DNA from 2 places in the Streptomyces sp. NPDC058274 genome. Region 2 is predicted to be linked to the other one. Evidence: riboswitches for the same ligand, from Rfam matches in the RefSeq annotation. Region 2 holds a riboswitch; the other holds the start of a gene.
What was found. Region 2 has a riboswitch for glycine ahead of gcvP (aminomethyl-transferring glycine dehydrogenase). Riboswitches for the same ligand answer to the same signal wherever they lie in the genome.
Positions count from the first base shown of each region.

Region 1: another riboswitch for glycine. It lies ahead of gcvT (glycine cleavage system aminomethyltransferase GcvT); the one in region 2 lies ahead of gcvP (aminomethyl-transferring glycine dehydrogenase).

Region 1 is NZ_JBHVXW010000027.1:56,532-59,910, forward strand. Features, by position in the region: gene ACFVYF_RS35315 (enhanced serine sensitivity protein SseB) at 1-424, opposite strand, end outside; gene ACFVYF_RS35320 (AAA family ATPase) at 493-1,161, opposite strand; glycine riboswitch at 1,365-1,463, shown strand; gene gcvT (glycine cleavage system aminomethyltransferase GcvT) at 1,611-2,729, shown strand; gene gcvH (glycine cleavage system protein GcvH) at 2,950-3,327, shown strand; gene glyA (serine hydroxymethyltransferase) at 3,341-3,379, shown strand, end outside.
Region 2 is NZ_JBHVXW010000005.1:10,009-13,387, reverse strand. Features, by position in the region: gene gcvP (aminomethyl-transferring glycine dehydrogenase) at 1-1,950, opposite strand, end outside; glycine riboswitch at 2,134-2,229, opposite strand; gene ACFVYF_RS12110 (PRC-barrel domain-containing protein) at 2,344-2,715, shown strand; gene ACFVYF_RS12105 (DNA polymerase IV) at 2,637-3,379, opposite strand, start outside.

The DNA.
Region 1 (3,379 bases), on a different contig from region 2:
GCCCGTCCAGCGGGGTCCGCCCGGTGCGGCACAACTCGGCCACGGCGAGCGGCGGCAGCGGGACGCCGACCAGACCGTCCGGGTTGACCGCGAGACCGACCTGTGGCGGCAGTCCGCGCGCGAACTCGACGGCGGGCGCGATGCTGTACGCCATGTGCCCGCCGACGACCTGGCGGAACTGCTCCTCCGAGCTGAAGACGGGGACGTACACCTGGCCGTCGAGCTCCAGCGTGGGCAGGTCGAGGGGGCCGCTGCGCGGGCCGCCGCCGTTCGGCAGCGGGATCCACAGGAAGCTGCGGCCGAGCACCTCGACGATGCGGGCGCCGGCCGAGGGGACTCCGAGAGAGGCGGAGAGCACCTCCTCCAGTTCGTTGCCGGGCCATCCGCCGTGCGGATGGGGATGCGCCTGTGCCGGGAAGTCCATCTGTCTACCGCCTGCTGTGAACCGCTGTTCCGGCTGGAAACCCTAACGGGTACGCGCGTTCGCGATGGTCAGGTGCCGAAATCGATCCGGCGCAGCACGTCCGCCGCGTCCCGGTCGATCAGCACCGCCGAGCCGCAGCCCTCCGGCAGGTCGCCCTTCTCGACGGACCGCAGCAGCCGGGCGGCCGCCGTGCGGTGGCGCAGGAACGCGTAGCGCGAGACGCCGCGGCCGCGCTCGCGCTGGCCGTCCAGAGCGGTGTCCGCCGTGACGTCGAGGAGCAGCAGGTGCAGCGTGCCGCCCCGGCGCCGGGCCTCGCGGGCGAGCCAGCGGCGCACCCAGGCCTGCGTACCGCAGTCGTGCACGACGACGCCGGCTCCCGAGCGCAGGGCGCGGCGCAGCCCGGCGAAGTGCGCGGCCCGGACGAGCGGGCGGTAGAGCGCGTACGGCAGGAAGCGGGCCAGCCGGGTGTCCCAGTGGTCGCGGGTGTCCTGGGAGTCGATGCGCGTGCCGCTCACCGCGCGGCGCATCAGGGTCGACTTGCCGCTGCCGGGCAGGCCGGTGACCACGACGAGGTCGGCGGCGCCGAAGGTGAGGCCGTGCGGGCTGCGCCCGGCGCGCTCGCGCAGATCACGGACGACGGCCGGCGGCCGCGGTCCGCACGCCTCCCGGGCGGGGGCGGCGGGCTGCTTGGGCAGCGCGATGCCGGAGATCGTCGCGTACGCCGTGGCCTTGTTCACCGTGATCGTCCTCCCCTTGGGTCCGGAGTCCCATCCCCGTCGAGTGTAAAGAGAAGGTAATGCGGTGCGCCTCTCGTTTCCGTCCTCGTCGTGCCACAGGCCGGTCACAGCTCTCCGCGGTTCCCCGGGCACCTGTTCGGGTGCCCCTGCCATGCCGGACGGATGCGTGCAATGATGTGCCCGCCAACTGCATACCGGCCGCTTGAATCCGCGCGGGAGAGTCCTGGGGGCAGCAGTCCCCGGGCGCCGAAGGAGCAAGTCCCTCCCTTGAATCTCTCAGGCCCCGTTACCGCGCGGGCGAGGCACATCTGAAAAGCGGGCCGCTGACCAGTGGCTCCACCCAAGGTGCAAGTCATGACCACCGGTTCGCGGGGTCGTGATGAACCTCTCAGGTTCCGATGACAGATGGGGAGGAACGACCTCGCCGTCATGCCTTGGGAGCCCCACCGATGAGCAGTAACACCCCCCGTCACACCGCGCTCGATGCCCTGCATCGCTCGCTGGGCGCGACGATGACCGACTTCGCCGGCTGGGACATGCCCCTGCGCTACGGCTCCGAGCGCGACGAGCACCTCGCCGTCCGCACCAGGGCCGGTCTCTTCGACCTCTCCCACATGGGCGAGATCACGGTCACCGGCGCGCAGGCCGCCGAACTCCTGAACTTCGCCCTGGTGGGCAACATCGCCTCGGTCGGCGTCGGCCGCGCCCGCTACACCATGATCTGCCAGGCGGACGGCGGCATCCTCGACGACCTGATCGTGTACCGGCTCCAGGAGCACGCGTACATGGTGGTCGCGAACGCCTCCAACGCCCAGGTGGTGCTGGACGCGCTGACCGAGCGCGCCGCCGGCTTCGACGCCGAGGTCCGCGACGACCGCGACGCCTACGCCCTCATCGCCGTCCAGGGCCCCGAGTCCCCCGGCATCCTCAAGTCGCTGACCGACGCGGACCTCGACGGCCTGAAGTACTACGCGGGCCTGCCCGGCACGGTCGCGGGCGTCCCGGCGCTCATCGCGCGCACCGGCTACACCGGCGAGGACGGCTTCGAGCTGTTCGTCGCCCCGGCCGACGCCGAGAAGGTGTGGCAGGCGCTGACCGAGGCGGGCGCCCCGGTGGGCCTGGTGCCGTGCGGTCTGTCCTGCCGCGACACGCTGCGCCTGGAGGCGGGCATGCCGCTGTACGGGCACGAACTGACCACCGCGCTCACGCCCTTCGACGCCGGGCTCGGACGGGTCGTGAAGTTCGAGAAGGACGGCGACTTCGTGGGGCGCGAGGCGCTCTCCGAGGCCGCCGCCCGCGCCCAGGAGAACCCGCCGCGGGTCCTCGTCGGGCTCATCGCCGAGGGCCGCCGGGTGCCGCGCGCCGGCTACCAGGTCGTCGCCGACGGCAAGGTCATCGGCGAGATCACCTCGGGCGCGCCGTCCCCGACGCTGGCCAAGCCGATCGCCATGGCCTACGTCGACGCCGCGCACGCCGCGCCGGGCACCACCGGGGTCGGTGTGGACATCCGGGGCAGCCACGAGCCGTACGAGGTCGTGGCGCTGCCGTTCTACAAGCGCCAGAAGTAGTCGTTCCGTACGGGCGCCAGAAGTAGTCGTTCCGTACGGGCGTCAGAAGTAGTCGTTCCGTACGGGCGTCGCAGGGCGTCCGTCGGTTCGTCCGACTCCCCGGAATCCGGTTTCGCGTTTCCGGCGCGCGCGTCGAAGTGACGTACATCGCCGCGCCCGGTCTCGTATCGCAGGACCTCTCGTTCACCACCACTCCCCCGCGTACAGGAGAATTCAGGCCATGAGCAACCCCCAGCAGCTGCGCTACAGCAAGGAGCACGAGTGGCTGTCGGTCGCCGAGGACGGCGTCTCGACGGTCGGCATCACGGAGCACGCGGCCAACGCGCTCGGCGACGTGGTGTACGTCCAGCTTCCCGAGGTCGGTGACACGGTGACCGCGGGCGAGACCTGCGGCGAGCTGGAGTCGACCAAGTCCGTGAGCGACCTGTACGCGCCGGTCACCGGCGAGATCGTGGAGGCCAACCAGGACGTCGTGGACGACCCGTCGCTGGTGAACTCCGCCCCCTTCGAGGGTGGCTGGCTGTTCAAGGTGCGCGTCACCGAGGAGCCGTCCGACCTGCTCTCCGCGGACGAGTACACCGAATTCTCCGGCAGCTAAGGACTCCTGACCGATGTCGCTTCTGAACCAGTCCCTCCACGAGCTCGACCCG
Region 2 (3,379 bases):
CAGTACGGCGAGTTCGTCGCGGTACTGCTCGATCTTGGCCCGCAGGTCCTCGACGTCGATCTCGCCGTCCCCGGCGGTCTTCACGACGACGACCTTCATGCCGGCCATCACGGCGCTCGCGGCGTTCGTGCCGTGCGCGGAAGAGGGGATGAGGCAGATGGTGCGCTGCTCGTCGCCATTGGCGCGGTGGTAGCCGCGGACCGCGAGGAGGCCCGCCAGCTCGCCCTGCGAACCGGCGTTGGGCTGCAGCGACACCTTGTCGTACCCGGTGACCTCGGCGAGCCGCTCCTCCAGCTCACGGATGAGCGTGAGGTAGCCCTGCGCCTGGTCTGCGGGCACGAAGGGGTGCAGCTGGCCGAACTCGGGCCAGGTGACCGGCTCCATCTCCGTGGTCGCGTTGAGCTTCATCGTGCAGGAGCCCAGCGGGATCATGCCGCGGTCGAGCGCGTAGTCGCGGTCGGAGAGCTTGCGCAGGTAGCGCAGCATCGCGGTCTCGGAGCGGTACTGGTGGAAGACCGGGTGGGCGAGGTAGTCGTCGGTCCGCAGCAGCCCCTCGGGCAGCGTGTCGGCGGCCGACTCGTCCAGCGCGGCGATGTCGGCCTCGACACCGAACGCGGTCCAGACGGCGCCCAGTTGCGCACGCGTGGTGGTCTCGTCGCAGGCCATCGACACATGGTCGGCGTCCACGAGATGGAAGTTGACGCCCTGGTTGCGCGCCTCCGCCACGACCGTGGCCGCCCGGCCCGGAACCCGCACGGTCAGCGTGTCGAAGTACGCGCCGTGGACGACCTCGACCCCGCCGGCCTTGAGTCCCTCGGCGAGGATCGTGGCGTAGCGGTGCGTGCGCCGGGCGATCGTCTTCAGGCCCTCGGGTCCGTGGTAGACGGCGTACATCCCGGCCATCACGGCGAGCAGTACCTGCGCCGTACAGATGTTGCTGGTCGCCTTCTCACGGCGGATGTGCTGCTCGCGGGTCTGCAGGGCGAGGCGGTACGCCTTGTGTCCGTCCGCGTCGACGGACACGCCCACGAGCCGGCCCGGCAGGCTGCGCGCGAACTTCTCGCGCACCGCCATGTATCCCGCGTGCGGACCGCCGAAGCCCATCGGCACACCGAACCGCTGGGTCGTACCGACCGCGATGTCGGCACCGAGGTCGCCCGGAGCGGTGAGCAGGGTCAGGGCGAGCAGGTCGGCGGCGACGGTGACCACGGCACCGAGCTCGTGCGCCTGCTCGATGACGGGCTTGATGTCGCGTACGGCGCCGGAGGCCCCCGGGTACTGGATGAGCACGCCGTTGATCTCACGCTCGGCGATCCCGGCCGGGATGCCCTCGCTCAGGTCGGCGACGACGACCTCGACGCCCGTCGGCTCGGCGCGGGTCTGGATGACCGCGATGGTCTGCGGCAGCGCGTCCGCGTCGACCAGGAACAGGCCCTTCTTGTTCTTGCCCATGCGCCGGGACAGCGACATCGCCTCGGCGGCGGCAGTGCCCTCGTCGAGCAGCGAGGCGCCGGAGGTCGGCAGACCGGTCAGCTCGGCGACCACGGTCTGGAAGTTGAGCAGCGCCTCCAGGCGGCCCTGCGAGATCTCCGGCTGGTACGGCGTGTACGCGGTGTACCAGGCCGGGTTCTCCATGACGTTGCGCAGGATCACCGGCGGCGTGAAGGTGCCGTAGTAACCGAGGCCGATCATCGAGTCGAGGACCTGATTGCGGTCCGCGAGGGAGCGCAGCTCGGCCAGCACCTCGGCCTCGGTGCGCGCGCCCGGCAGCTCCAGGGCGTCGGCGTTCTTGATGACATCCGGGACCGCGGCGGCCGTCAGTTCGTCGAGGGAGCCGTATCCGACCTGCGCGAGCATCTTCGCCCGGGCCTCGTGGTCGGGCCCGATATGGCGCTGCTCGAAGGGGATGCCCTGTTCGAGCTCGGAGAGCGGAATGCGGTGGGCGGTCATTGCGGAGGCCTCCTGGTCTGACGCGACCTTCGAGGGGCACCCCGGCACGGGTACCCCGACGGCCTCCCCCTCTGTCATCTCGACCTGAGAGCTTCACCGGCCCGCCCCGCGCGCTGACGACCCGGCTTTCACCGTCGGTGAGAGCGGGAGGTGTGGATCCCCCGCCCTGCTTTCCAGAGTGACCTCGTCCGTGCGGTACGTGAGCCTGAGAGATTCCGGGGAGGATTTGCTCCTTCGGCGCCTTCGGTGTTGTCCAAAGGACTCTCCCGCACGGGGTCAGCAGCCGCTAGCCAGCCTACCAGCGAGGGCAACGCACGGGCTTTCGAGTGGCCACCTTCCTGAATGTGCTCTTTTGTAGTGCTTACGGATGAGTTGCGACCAAGAGGAGGTCCCGTGCATACCGACATCGATCCGCGCAACCTGATCGGCCGCAAGGCGTTCGACCGCAAAGGAACCAAGATCGGCACCGTCGACGAGGTCTATCTCGACGACGCCACCGGAGTGCCCGAGTGGGCGGCCATACGCACCGGCCTGTTCAGCCGCGACGCCTTCGTCCCGCTGGAGCCGAGCGAGCTGGTGGAGGGCGCCCTTCAGGTCCCCTTCGACCGCGCCCTGATCAAGGACGCCCCAGACTTCGGGGTCGGCCGCCATCTCTCCCCCGAACAGGAGATCCAGCTCTACCACCACTACGGTCTCGACGTGGCGTCTCCGTCTCCTCCGCCGGACCGCGACTTCGGAAGACTCGCGGGCTCGGACGAGGGCTGACCGGACCGCTCCTCAAGGGACTCCTCCGCATCCGTCACCGGCCCGACCGCCCCTCCCTCCGGCGCCGCCGGCACCCGCGCCACCAGGGGCAGCGGATCCGCCGGTTCCAGCTGCGGATCGTCGGTCCGGAACGTCCGTACGCGCCCGGGCTCCGAATACGGCGTCTCGAATCGCACGGTCACCCTCCCCAGCCCGCTCCCCTGCACCCATCCGTGCCCGAACTCCGCATGCCGTACGTCGTGCCCCGCGGGCCACCGCCGCTCGGCGGGCGGCTCCGGTGCGGGCTCCGCCGCGGGCTCCTGCGCGCTCTCCCCGTCCGGCAGCTCCAACGCCGGCAGCTCCTCCTCGGCGGCCTGCGCCTGCGCCTGCGCGAAGAGATCCTCCTGGGTGAAGTCGGCGAGGCCCGTGACGCCGACACCGAGCAGCCGCACCCCGCCGGTCGTGTCCACGGAGTCCAGCAGCCGCGCGGCGGCCTCCCGCACCACCCCGGGATCGTCCGTCGGCCCCCGCAGCGTCTCCGACCGGGTCAGCGTGGAGAAGTCGTAGCGCCGGACTTTGAGCACTACCGTCCGCCCCGAGCGCCCGGCGCCCCGCAGTCGCTGCACACACCGGTCGGCCAGCCGCTGGACCTCCAGGCCGACCCGCACCCGGTCATGGATGTCCA